Regions from separate parts of the Sideroxydans sp. CL21 genome, predicted to be linked through region 1. Evidence: predicted binding sites of a transcription regulator. Region 1 holds the regulator's gene; each other region holds the start of a gene.

Region 1 (3,130 bases):
CGAACTCACCCAGGGAACGATCCGCATCCGGGCGGAAAAAGTCGTCGTGACGCAGGACAAACTGGGCTTCAAGCATTGCACCGCCACCGGACACCTCGCCAATTTCCGCCAGAAACAGGAAGGCACGGATCAGTACATGGAAGGTTACGGTGAACGAATCGTGTACGATACCCGTGCCGAGGTTGTCGATTTCTACGTGCACGCCCGCGTCAAGCGCGAACTGGACGATGTGCAGGGAGACCACATCGAGTACAGTACCCGTACCGAGGTGTTCAAGGTGTTTGGCGATCCCGCTCATGCCAACGACCCGAACAAGGGCCGCGTGCATGCGGTGATCCAGCCAAAAGCCGAAGAGAGCCCCGACAAACCCGCGCCCAAGAATGCGCCGCTCACCATCGAATCCAGCCCGACATTGACCAACGAAAAACCATGAGTGAACTCAGAACCGTCTCGCTGAACAAGCGCTATCGCGCCCGCACTGTAGTGCATGATGTATCGCTGTCCGTAAAAAGCGGCGAAGTGGTCGGGTTGCTGGGACCAAACGGTGCGGGCAAGACCACCAGCTTCTACATGATCGTCGGCCTGGTCGCTGCGGACGGCGGCGAGATATTCATCGACGACCAGGAAATCACGCACCTCCCCATCCATCGTCGCGCGCGCCTCGGTCTGGCCTATCTGCCGCAGGAAGCCTCCATTTTCCGCCGCCTGACCGTGACCGAAAACATCCGGGCCGTGCTGGAGTTGCAGGGTTATGCCGATGCCGAGATGGACCTGCGGCTGGAAGCGTTGCTGAACGATCTGCACATTACCCATATCCGCGACAATCCGGCCATCAGCCTGTCCGGCGGCGAACGGCGGCGGGTGGAAATCGCCCGTTCGCTGGCAACCGACCCGCGCTTCATCCTGCTCGACGAACCTTTCGCCGGGGTCGATCCCATCGCCGTGATCGACATCCAGAAGATCATCCGTTTCCTCAAGGAACGCGGTATCGGCGTACTCATTACGGACCATAACGTGCGCGAGACGCTGGGTATCTGCGACCGCGCTTACATTATCAACGCCGGTTCGGTAATGGCGGAGGGCAATCCCGACGAAATCATCTATAATGAGGGCGTGAGGAAGGTGTATTTGGGCGAACACTTCAAGCTGTAAAGATCAGGATAAAACCGCCACTCACCGAATAGCCACGATGAAACACTCTCTCCAACTCAGGCAATCCCAACAACTGATGCTCACGCCCCAGTTGCAGCAGGCCATCAAGCTGCTGCAACTTTCGACGCTGGAGATCAATCAGGAGACTGCGCGCCTGCTGGACGAGAATCCCTTCCTTGAGCGCGAGGACGACAGTACCAACCAGACCTATAGCGGCAACAGCAGCTCCGACATCCCCGCCCCTTCCGGCAGTACCGAAACGAGCAGCGCCCCTGCCGAAGCTGAATCACGCAAAGACGACGGCAACGAATGGCCCGAACCTACGTTCTCTTCATCGTCATCCTCGTCCGGCCCTGACGACGAGGACGACGGCTATTCCGAAGTCGCCGCCGAGAAACCCAGCATGCGTGAGCACTTGCTCTGGGAATTGAACATGAGCCAGATGGATCCGCGCGACAAGAAGATCATCGGACTACTCATCGACGCGCTGGACGAAAATGCCTACCTGTCGCAACCGTTGGAAGAAATTTTCGAACTGCTGCCGCCCGAACTGGACATTTCGCTGGACGATCTGGAAACGGCTCTGGTGCAGTTGCAATATCTGGATGCACCCGGTATCGGCGCACGCAACCTGAGCGAATGCCTGGCATTGCAACTGCGTGCCATGCCGGAAGATATACCGGGCCGCGATCTGGCATTGGCCATTGTCAGCGATCATCTGGACTTGCTGGCCGCGCGGGATTTCAGCAAATTGAAAAAGGCCCTGCGCTGCGACGATGACGCCTTGCGCTGCGCACAGGATCTGATCGTGCATCTGCAACCCAAACCCGGTTCGGCCTTCGAGCATCGTGCTGCGGACTATGTGGTGCCGGACGTACTGGTGGAACGCCACGGCGGCATCTGGCGCGCACGTTTGAATCCGGAAGCCATGCCGCGCCTGCGCATCAATCAGGTGTATGCCAACATCCTGCAACAGCGCAACGAGAAGAACGCGCAGGAAATGGCCGGGCAACTGCAGGAAGCGCGCTGGTTCATCAAAAACCTGCAGCAACGTTTCGAAACTATTTTGCGCGTATCGCAGGCCATCGTCGAAAGGCAGCGCCAGTTCTTCGAGCACGGTGACATCGCCATGCGCCCGCTGGTGCTGCGCGAGATCGCCGAACAACTCGAACTGCATGAATCCACCATTTCGCGCGTGACTACACAGAAGTTCATGCTCACCCCGCGCGGCATCTACGAATTCAAATACTTCTTCGGCAGCGGCCTTGCCACCGAAGCGGGCGGTGCGTGCTCATCCACCGCCATCCGTGCACTGATCAAGCAATTGGTCAGCGAGGAAGACGGGAAACACCCGCTCACCGACAGTCGCATGTCAGAAATCCTGGCACAGCAGGGCATTCTAGTCGCCCGCCGTACCGTGGCAAAATACCGCGAGGGGATGAACATCCTTCCGGTAAATCTTCGTAAATCACTCTAACCAAAAGGAGCAGGCCATGAACCTCAACCTCACAGGACGTCACCTCGAAATCACGCCGGCCATCCGCGAACATGTGCTCAGCAAACTGGACAAGGTCAAACGCCATTTCGACAACGTGATCGACATCAACGTGATCCTGTCTGTGGACAAGCTGGTGCAGAAAGCCGAAGCCAACGTCCATGTTTCCGGCAAAGCCATCTTCGCCGAAACCGAGGACAGCAACCTGTATGTGGCCATAGACGCACTGGTCGATTCGCTGGACCGCCAGGTGTTGAAACACAAGGAAAAGTACACCGCGCGTCGCCATGACGAAACCGGCAAGCAAAGCGCAGCAGACTGAAGCGATGCGGGGCAACCAGAAGTGGTTGCCCCGTTTTCTTGTTATGGTGAAATAGTATGAGCCTGATCAGCAAAATTCTAACCCCTGAATGTGTCCTGCTGGACAACGAGTCCACCAGCAAAAAACGCGTATTCGAACGTGTCGGCTTATTGTTCGAAAAC
Region 2 (3,130 bases), 2.3 Mb from region 1:
TGCATCGTGGCTGCAGGATTTCGAAACCGTCGAAAGGGGGGCAAGCCAGCGAACTGCTGATGGGCGTATAGGCAAAAAGCCGGATATGGTTTTCCGACCGCCAGCCTATGACTCTGTGGTCAATACGACCCGATGGGGATGGTTCGTCGAATGCAAGATTGTCGATGGTGCGGCTTCTGTTACAGCTTATCGGGACAATGGCGTGTATCGATTTGCATCTGGTGAATACGCGGCATGGATGGCAAGCGGCGCGATGTTGGGATATGTTCGTGATGGGGCGAAACCCGTGCCGACACTGGATGGGCCTTTAAAAGGAAAGGTTGGCACGAAGTGGCATAACCTGGGGCCTGATTCGAGTCAAAGTACCAGCGAGCATGATCGCTCAGGCTTGGTTAATAAGTGCATTGATATAACGCTTACGCATATATGGCTTCCTGCTAAGTAGTTTTCATATTTCGAACTGTGGTGATGCGTTGCGTGAAAGGTGGCGCCAAGTTTGATGTGTATTATTGGATAGCGCTGAAAGGGCAAGCGAGTCTGAATTTAATTCAGTATGCCGCAATATTAACCTCATACAACCCGCCAATCACCGTAAATTCATCCTCCCCTTGCAACATCCCCGGCAGCAATCTCGTATAGCAAAACACTTTGGCAAGCGGCACTTGCGCGGAGAGCAGGTAGTCGCCGAACTCGTCAGCGCGTTCGCGGCTGGCAGTGAATGAGCTCAGGCTATTAAAGAGCACTACGCGACCTTTCTCATCCAGCGCGGATAATGTCTCGTAGTCGTCTACGCGGTTCACGCCGCGATACAGGGTGAGATGGGTCTCGCCGGGATGCTGTCGCGCGAGTTCGTACTGACAATAGGTGTAGAGCAGGTCGAACTGCGACTCCAGCGCGTTGGTGCCGTACAGCGCGCTGGCGCGCATTTCCAGGTAATGCCGATACGCTTCGCCTGACAGGTTGCGTATATGTCCTCCATGATGGCGCGGCAGCAGACCGAAGCGCGATTCCACCCAGCCCTTCAAGGCAGCCCCTTCCCGCCCATCCGCATCGAAGCTCCAGCCGCGCACCATGCGCAAATAGTCTGCCTTTTGCCGCTTGTGCGTCGCTTGTGATGTGTAGCCCGCCTGTTCCGGTTCGTCGAGATAGAACGAAGCATTCATGTGCATGGTGAAGGCGTCGGCGCGGTCCGTGGCGTCGTCGATCTGATCCAGCAGTTTGAAAAGTCCGCGGTGGAATTGGGCGACACCGTCGAGTTCTAGCGCGACGGGCGAACGTTGAAAGGTGAGGCCGCCAAGGATGTCGGCGGGCAGGTTGCAGCGGTTGATCGGCAGGCGCGCCGAGCGCGGCAAAACCGGATTCCGGCTTGTAGCTACTCCTACAAAGGCATCTGTCTTGTTGTGTTGTACATCCACCAATGCTTGTAGGGTTGATTTATTTTTCTCTTGCATTTCATGAGGTTGGATGTCTGTGGCGGCGTGGCACGGAGCTTGCGATGTACTGGGTGCGAGCGACAGTTTTCAATCGCAATTTAAATTCTGAAACTCTTAGGAGACTAACATGGCTCTGCGTCAATGCGCAATTTACGGGAAGGGCGGTATCGGCAAATCGACTACCACCCAGAACCTGGTAGCTGCTCTTGCCGAATCCGGCAAGAAAGTAATGATCGTCGGCTGCGATCCCAAGGCGGACTCGACTCGTTTGATTCTGCACTCGAAGGCACAAAACTCCGTGATGGAACTGGCTGCCGAAGCCGGTAGCGTCGAGGATCTGGAACTGGAAGACGTGTTGTCGGTTGGTTTCGGCGGCATCAAGTGTGTTGAATCCGGTGGACCAGAGCCCGGCGTTGGTTGTGCCGGCCGCGGCGTCATCACCGCCATCAACTTCCTCGAAGAAGAAGGCGCGTATGACGAGGCACTCGACTTCGTTTTCTACGACGTGCTGGGTGACGTGGTGTGCGGCGGTTTCGCCATGCCGATTCGCGAAAACAAGGCGCAGGAGATCTACATCGTTTGCTCCGGCGAAATGATGGCGATGTATGCAGCCAACAACATTGCCAAGGGCATCGTGAAGTATGCGAACTCCGGCAGCGTGCGTCTGGCCGGCCTGATCTGCAACAGCCGCAACACCGACCGCGAAGATGAACTCATCATGGCGCTGGCTGGCAAGCTGGGTTCGCAGATGATCCACTTCATCCCGCGCGACAACGCTGTGCAGCACGCCGAGATCCGCCGCATGACCGTGATCGAATACGATCCTACACACAAACAGGCTGACGAGTATCGCGCACTGGCGAGAAAGATCGTGGAGAACAAGAAGTTCGTTATCCCGACCCCGATCACCATGGACGAGTTGGAAGCATTGTTGATGGAATTCGGCATCATGGAAGCAGAAGACGAATCCATCATCGGCAAGAAAGCGGCTGAACTGGCTGCTTAAGTTGTAGGTCGGGTTAGCCGAAAGGCGGTGCGCAGTTGTTGGGAGCTTTGCTCCCCTTACAAATACGGCCTACCCCTTGCGGGTATAACCCGACAGTCTCAAATGATGTTGGGTTACGCCCTGCGGGCTAACCCAACCTACATAACCTCTGACAGACTCCACATATTGGTGGGTCATTTAAGGAGAATGAAATGACTGCATTAACACGCGAAGAAACCGAAGCCCTGATCCAGGAGGTGCTTGAGGTTTATCCGGAGAAAGCAAAGAAGGACCGCGAGAAACACCTGGCGGTCAATGATCAATCCATCGAACAGTCCAAGAAGTGCATCACCTCCAACCGCAAATCGTTGCCGGGTGTGATGACCATTCGCGGTTGCGCCTACGCCGGTTCCAAAGGCGTGGTGTGGGGCCCGATCAAGGATATGATTCACATTTCTCACGGCCCGGTTGGCTGTGGTCAATATTCCCGTGCAGGTCGTCGTAACTACTACGTCGGCACCACAGGGATCAATACATTCGGCACGATGAACTTCACTTCCGATTTCCAGGAAAAAGACATCGTGTTCGGTGGCGATAAAAAGCTGGCCAAACTCATCGGCGAAATCGAGCAGCTGTTCCCGCTGAACAAGGGTATCTCCGTGCAATCCGAGTGCCCGATTGGCCTGATCGGCGACGACATCGAAGCGGTCTC
Region 3 (3,130 bases), 2.3 Mb from region 1:
AACGAAAGGTGCAGCCGGGACGAATGCGATTGGCGATCTCCAGCAGTGTGCTGTGATGCGGTCGCGGCGGGATGGCTTCGATCTCTTCCGCCAGGTTGCGCAAAGTGGTTTCGTCAAGCGTATAGATACTCATTCATAATCTCCAGGCAAAAATACAGCGCACTTCTATAAATCCAAATTTGCGAGCATCCGCTTCGCGGATTGCCTGCTTACCCCGCTTCGTCGCAATACGACGTTACTCACAAAAATTACTCCTCACATATGTGCCATCGACACGTTACTGCGAAGCAGCAGCTTGCGGGAGATGGCGCTGGCGGTCATTCCCGCACCAGACGGCCTTGCCGCACCGTGTCATGGCCGCATATGCTGCGTCGCAATTTGTTGCTCGCGCCTTGTCTTGCTTAGAACTTTGAATTTCTAGAAGCGCACTTCATTCAATCGCTGGCGCACGACAGCGCGCACATCCGGCTCGTCATCGTCCACCAGTCCGGCAATGTTTTCAAGAGGCGCGAGCTGCGCCGCTTCCAGACGCACGACCCAATCGCTGTCTGCCAGCATCTTTGCCGCATCGGCCGGCAACATCCGCGCCGCGGCGATACGCCGCACTTCCGCATCCTCGTCTTTGGCCATCATGCCCAAGGCAAACGACGGCAAGCGCCGCGCCACTTCCTTGCGCACTTCCCTGTCCTCGTCACCCACCATGCGCCGCAACTGCCCGTGCGGCAGGCGCTTCGCCGCCTGCAAGCGCACCAGATAATCCTCGTCACCGATAAAAGCGGTCAGGCGCTCCGGCGCGATGCGCTCGGCCACCGTCATGCGCACTTCGCGGTCGGTGTCGTGCAGGTAGTCGTCCAGCTCATCGATCGGCAAGCGGCTCGCCACCACACGGCGCACCACTTCGTCCACGTCGCGCGGCATCTGCCGCATCAGTTCCAGCGGCGCATAGCGTGCAGCGATGGCACGGCGTTCCCAGAATCCATCAGCCAGATAACCCTGTGCAATCTGCGGATTGCGCCGCAGGAAGCGGTCGATCTGCCGACCGCTCTGTGCAGTCAGGCAGATGTCCCCGGGGACACATTTACCTTCCGCCAACAATACCCGATGGGGACATACCGAGCAGTCGGCGCGCATGACATCGATCAACGGCGACACCTCAGAATGACGTTCCGACATGTTCAAGACTTTCAATTGTCGCTCCGCAATAAACCTGTGATGGAGATGAGCAACCATTGTGCCAGCAGGTGAAATAGGCTGCAAACCCAGCAAGGACGGGAAATGGAAGTAGATTCAAAAAGAAGAGGATGGGAAGTTTTTGTAACGATTGCTACAAAACGATGTATTTCAGGCCAGCGGTTTGCGCAACACCCGCATGTTCGAATGTTCGAATCCCAGCCTGCGGTAGAAATCCAATGCAGCATGATTGTCGCGGTCCGCCAGCAGGGTGACGCGCGTCATGCCTTGCTCCTGCGCCCAAGCCAGCACATGCTCGACCAGCCGACGTCCCAGCCCGCCGCCGCGATGTTCGCTGCGCACGATCACATCTTCCAGCAACAGGACGCGTCCCCCTTCCGCCGTACTGACGGTAAGCAGTGCATTCGCAATGCCCGCCACCTTGTCGTCAACGCGCAGCACAAACAATCTGCCCAATGCCGGTTCGCCAAGTATCAGGCGCAGGGCGCGCAGCTGCCTGTCGCGGTCTGGCTGAAAATCGCTTTCCAGTGTGAACAACTCGGCGAGCAGATCGGCAAGTTGCGGCAGGTCATCCTCTGTTGCAAAGTCAATCGCAATCATGGCGTCACTTTGAAAAAGCGCACCTGCACATCCTTGGGCGGTGCAGTGTAAGGTGAAGACGTCACCAGCAAGTCTGCACCGGCTCGCACATAGGCCGCGGCGTTGTCGGCCCGGATGCCGCCTGCCACCGCAAGTACCGGCTTAAGCCCGGCCCGATCCAGCGTGCCGCGGCATTCGGCAACGGATTCCGGCACAAATTTTTCCAGCTGCAACACCTCTGCACCGGCTGTGGCCCAGACGACCGCCTCCTCGACGGTGACGACTTCCACGACCAGCTTTCTTTCCGGCTCTGCGCGCTTGATCCGCGCCACAGTGGCTGCGGGCGTTTCATCAAGGTACATGCGATGTTCCGGGAACAGCAGCATCGATTCCGACAACCCGAGGCGGTGCATGGTCGCTCCTCCGGCGCGTACCGCCTTGACCGACAGTGCCTTGGTGCCGGGCACGTTCTTGCGAGTACATGCCACTGCAACAGGCGATGCGGCAATTACGATGGCGGCGCTGGCCGTACTGATACCGCTCGCCCACTCCACCAGCACCTGTGCCGTTTTCCATACCCGATGCAGAATCTGCGCATTGCCCTGCGCTTCAAGCAACAGCTCATCTTTGCCTGCATGCCGCCCGGAATGCACATGCACATCGGCTTTCGCACCGCTCAAAGTGAACAAGCGCGCAGCTTCTTCGATGGCGCATACCACCATTTCCTGCCGCGCACGGAATTCCAGACGCGCCGTCTGCTGTGCTATGCCCAATGTCTCTGTTGTGAGATCGCCGCAAGGCACATCGTCATACAGCAAGTACGCCAGTTCTTCATCCGTCAATGCCAGATAGTTCATGTCCTGTTCACCTCCTCATTACGCCATCAACGCCACGCTCTTCACCTGGGCGAACACATCCATCCCGACTGAAAGCTTGAGCAGGTCGCGCGAGCGGCGCGTGATGCGCGACAGCAGTACATGCGACTCGCCAACCGCCAGGCGTACGATCACCTTGTCCGGCCCTTCGTCGCGAATCTCCGCAATGCGAGCATGCAGGATATTGGTGATGCTGGAGCCGTGCGGCTGTTGCGTGGCGATACTGACATCGCGTGCCAGCACGCGGGCCCGCACTTTGCTGCCGAATGGCTGCTGCTCTTGCCCCACCCACAGGCTGCCGCCGGAAAAATCCAGCCGCGTCAGGTGATAGGTTTCATCGTGCTGCACCACCACCGCCTCGATCACCGCGCCTGCGTCGTCGAAATGCGCAGTGGGCAGATCGAGCCGTGCCAGCATATCGCCTAGCGCCCCGCTGGCAATCACGCGCCCCTGATCGAGCAGCACCAGATGGTCGGCCAGTCGCG
Region 4 (3,130 bases), 1.2 Mb from region 1:
GGCTTCGAATACGCGAAGTGGAAGGGCGACGATGCCGCCGCCGATTTCGTCCATCAACTGGAGGAGATATTGCGCAACTCACCCGGCGCGGATGATCCCGTGGTCACGGTGATCCTGGATGGCGAAAACGCATGGGAATATTATCCTTACAACGCCTATTACTTCCTGTCCGAATTGTATGCCAAACTGGAAAACCATCCGGATATCCGCACCACCACTTTTCATGAATGTGTGCGGGGTCTGGACGGACAGGATGCGTGTGTGACGCCGAGCAAATTGCAGCAGCTGGTGGCGGGCAGCTGGGTATACGGCACATTCAGCACCTGGATCGGTTCTCCCGACAAAAATCGCGGTTGGGATCTGCTGTGCGATGCAAAACGCAGTTACGACATTGTCATGGCGAGCGGACGGCTAAATGAAGAGGAAATGCGCCTGGCCACCGAACAGCTTGCAGATTGCGAAGGTTCGGATTGGTTCTGGTGGTTCGGTGATTACAATTCGGCGCTGAGCGTTGCGTCGTTCGACAGCTTGTTCAGGCGCAACCTTTCCAACTTGTACCACTTGCTCAAGCTCAGGGCACCGGAGGAACTGCAACACGTACTCAGCGTAGGCAGCGGCGCACCTGCGATGGGCGGGACCATGCGCCGTTCCGAAGTGGTTTGAAATTAGTTGAAGTGGCTGAGCATGACTAAAGCGATTTCGTTGTTGCAGTGTTGGTATTCGTTCACGTTTGTGGGGAAACTTACCCATGTGGCGCATGTGATTTATTCATGCTGTTATGGCTTTTCCCCGCGTTTACCCGATCTACATCCAGCATTTTAAATCGCTTTCCATATCCGCATATGGGTGGCGGATCGCTTGCTATGACATGATTGAGTTTTTGGAGGGAAATGGCGTAACGAGGCAAGTTGGTGCCGGTCGGTGCCAGCTGCACCGTGTTGGTGCCGTAGCCGTTCCGGAAAGGATGAGTCCGGGTTGTTGCCTATGCATGGTTGACCTTCATGAAAGTACGTTCGGAATTCTTGACTGACAGACTGAAACTTGGCATCAATGTTGCTGCAGATTTCCAGCAACTAATCTTTAAAATTTTAAATTTGGAAATGAAATGAATACTGTCAACAAGCCGTTTCTCGCCAAACATCCGAACACGCTGAAAATACCACCCCTGGGTATGAATGCAATCGGGCTGGAAGAAGATTTCTGCCGCTACTTCAATCACACACTCGGCTGGGATAGTGCAAGTGTGTCGTCGCACCATGTGTATTCCTCCTGCGCGTTGGTATTGAGAGACCGGCTGGTGGAGCGTTGGCGGCGAACCCAGCGCGCTTACAACGAGTCCGATTGCAAACAGGCGTATTACCTGTCACTGGAGTTCCTGATGGGGCGGGCTTTGGGCAACGCGCTGTTGAACATGGATCTGCAGGGGGCCGGTGCGGAGGCGATGCGCAATCTGGGCCTGGACATGGAAGAGGTGCAGGAACTGGAGAGCGATGCCGGTTTGGGTAATGGCGGCCTGGGTCGATTGGCGGCGTGCTTCCTGGATAGCTGTGCGACGCTGCAATTGCCGGTGACGGGATACGGCATTCGTTACGAGTATGGCATGTTCCGTCAAAAGATCGATCATGGGCACCAGCTGGAGGAGCCGGATCACTGGCTGCGCAATGGCAATCCCTGGGAGATCGAGCGTCCGGAATATGCGGTCAGGGTCAAGTTCGGCGGGCGCAGCGATTTCTACATTGATGCGGCCGGAAACACGCTTGCGCGCTGGGTCGACACCCAGGACGTGCTGGCTGTGCCTTTCGACATGCCGATACCAGGATATGGCAACGGTACGGTGAATACCTTGCGCTTGTGGAAAGCAACCGCGACCGAAGAGTTCGATCTGGACGAGTTCAATGCCGGCAGCTACACCGAGGCCGTCGCGGCCAAGAACGCGGCTGAGCATATCACCATGGTGCTATACCCGAACGATGCCAGCGAAAACGGCAAGGAATTGCGCTTGCGCCAGCAGTACTTCCTGGCATCGGCGAGCCTGCAGGATGTGTTGCGGAAGTGGGTCCATAAACATGGTCAGAATTTTTCCGGCTTTGCCGCGAAAAATTGCTTCCAGCTGAACGATACCCATCCGACCTGTGCCGTACCGGAATTGATGCGCTTGCTGATGGATGAGCATGGCCTGGGTTGGGATGAGGCATGGGAGATCACGTCGAATACCATGGCCTATACCAACCATACTTTGCTGCCGGAAGCGCTGGAGCGCTGGGCAGTGAGCATGTTCGGACGTTTGCTGCCGCGATTGCTGGATATTATTCGCGAAATCAACGCGCGCTTTACCCGGGAAGTCTCGATGCGCTGGCCGGGCGACATTGATCGTGAGCGCCGCATGTCCATCATCGATGAAACTGGAACACCGCAGATACGCATGGCTTACCTGGCCGTGGTGGCGTGCCACTCGGTTAATGGCGTCGCGGCGCTGCATTCGCAGCTATTGCAACAGCATCTGTTCCATGATTTTTTCGAGCTTTGGCCGAGTAAGTTCAACAACAAGACCAACGGTGTGACACCGCGCCGCTGGATGGCATCAAGCAATCCTTTGTTGAGCAGCCTGATTGACCGCAGTATCGGCGATGCATGGCGCACTGACCTGACCAAGTTGACGGCGTTGAAGGGGTTTGCCGGTGATAAAAAGTTCCGCACCGAGTGGCACAAGGTAAAACAGTCCAACAAGCAGCGCCTCGCAGAGATGGTCGCGTCCGATTGCGGAGTCGAATTCGATCCTGCCGCGATGTTCGATGTGCAGGTGAAGCGTATTCACGAATACAAGCGCCAATTGCTCAATGTGCTGCATGTCATTCACCTGTATGACCGCATCAAACGCGGCGACGTCGCAAACTGGACTTCGCGTTGCGTGTTGATCGGCGGCAAGGCCGCACCCGGTTACATCATGGCAAAGCGCATCATTCGCCTGGTGACGGCGGTGGCAGATGTCGTCAATCACGATCCGGCCACCAAGGGATTGTTAAGGTTGGCTTTTTTACCCGATTATCGTGTTTCGGCGATGGAGGTGATCTGTCCGGCAGCAGATCTGTCCGAGCAGATATCCACCGCGGGCAAGGAAGCTTCGGGAACA

What was found. The regulator sigma-54, encoded in region 1, starts transcription at its own class of promoters, with help from an activator protein. The targets are predictions, from matches to a motif close to TGGCACNNTTCCTGCT.
Region 2: a site for sigma-54 is predicted at 1,480-1,495, ahead of nifH (nitrogenase iron protein). Genes of this name have one in related genera too.
Region 3: a site for sigma-54 is predicted at 1,222-1,237, ahead of QOY30_RS12685 (4Fe4S-binding leucine-rich repeat protein). Genes of this name have one in related genera too.
Region 4: a site for sigma-54 is predicted at 1,043-1,058, ahead of QOY30_RS07615 (glycogen/starch/alpha-glucan phosphorylase). Genes of this name have one in related genera too.

The regions. Positions count from the first base shown of each region.
Region 1 is NZ_LR699166.1:437,729-440,858, reverse strand. Features, by position in the region: gene lptA (lipopolysaccharide transport periplasmic protein LptA) at 1-433, shown strand, start outside; gene lptB (LPS export ABC transporter ATP-binding protein) at 430-1,152, shown strand; gene QOY30_RS02185 (RNA polymerase factor sigma-54) at 1,190-2,629, shown strand; gene hpf (ribosome hibernation-promoting factor, HPF/YfiA family) at 2,646-2,969, shown strand; gene QOY30_RS02175 (PTS sugar transporter subunit IIA) at 3,026-3,130, shown strand, end outside.
Region 2 is NZ_LR699166.1:2,735,199-2,738,328, reverse strand. Features, by position in the region: gene QOY30_RS12825 (hypothetical protein) at 1-445, shown strand, start outside; gene QOY30_RS12820 (NAD(+)--dinitrogen-reductase ADP-D-ribosyltransferase) at 549-1,451, opposite strand; gene nifH (nitrogenase iron protein) at 1,561-2,439, shown strand; gene nifD (nitrogenase molybdenum-iron protein alpha chain) at 2,631-3,130, shown strand, end outside.
Region 3 is NZ_LR699166.1:2,713,027-2,716,156, forward strand. Features, by position in the region: gene QOY30_RS12680 (hypothetical protein) at 1-133, opposite strand, end outside; gene QOY30_RS12685 (4Fe4S-binding leucine-rich repeat protein) at 418-1,188, opposite strand; gene QOY30_RS12690 (GNAT family N-acetyltransferase) at 1,342-1,791, opposite strand; gene modD (ModD protein) at 1,788-2,627, opposite strand; gene modC (molybdenum ABC transporter ATP-binding protein) at 2,646-3,130, opposite strand, start outside.
Region 4 is NZ_LR699166.1:1,635,153-1,638,282, forward strand. Features, by position in the region: gene QOY30_RS07610 (glycoside hydrolase family 57 protein) at 1-663, shown strand, start outside; gene QOY30_RS07615 (glycogen/starch/alpha-glucan phosphorylase) at 1,106-3,130, shown strand, end outside.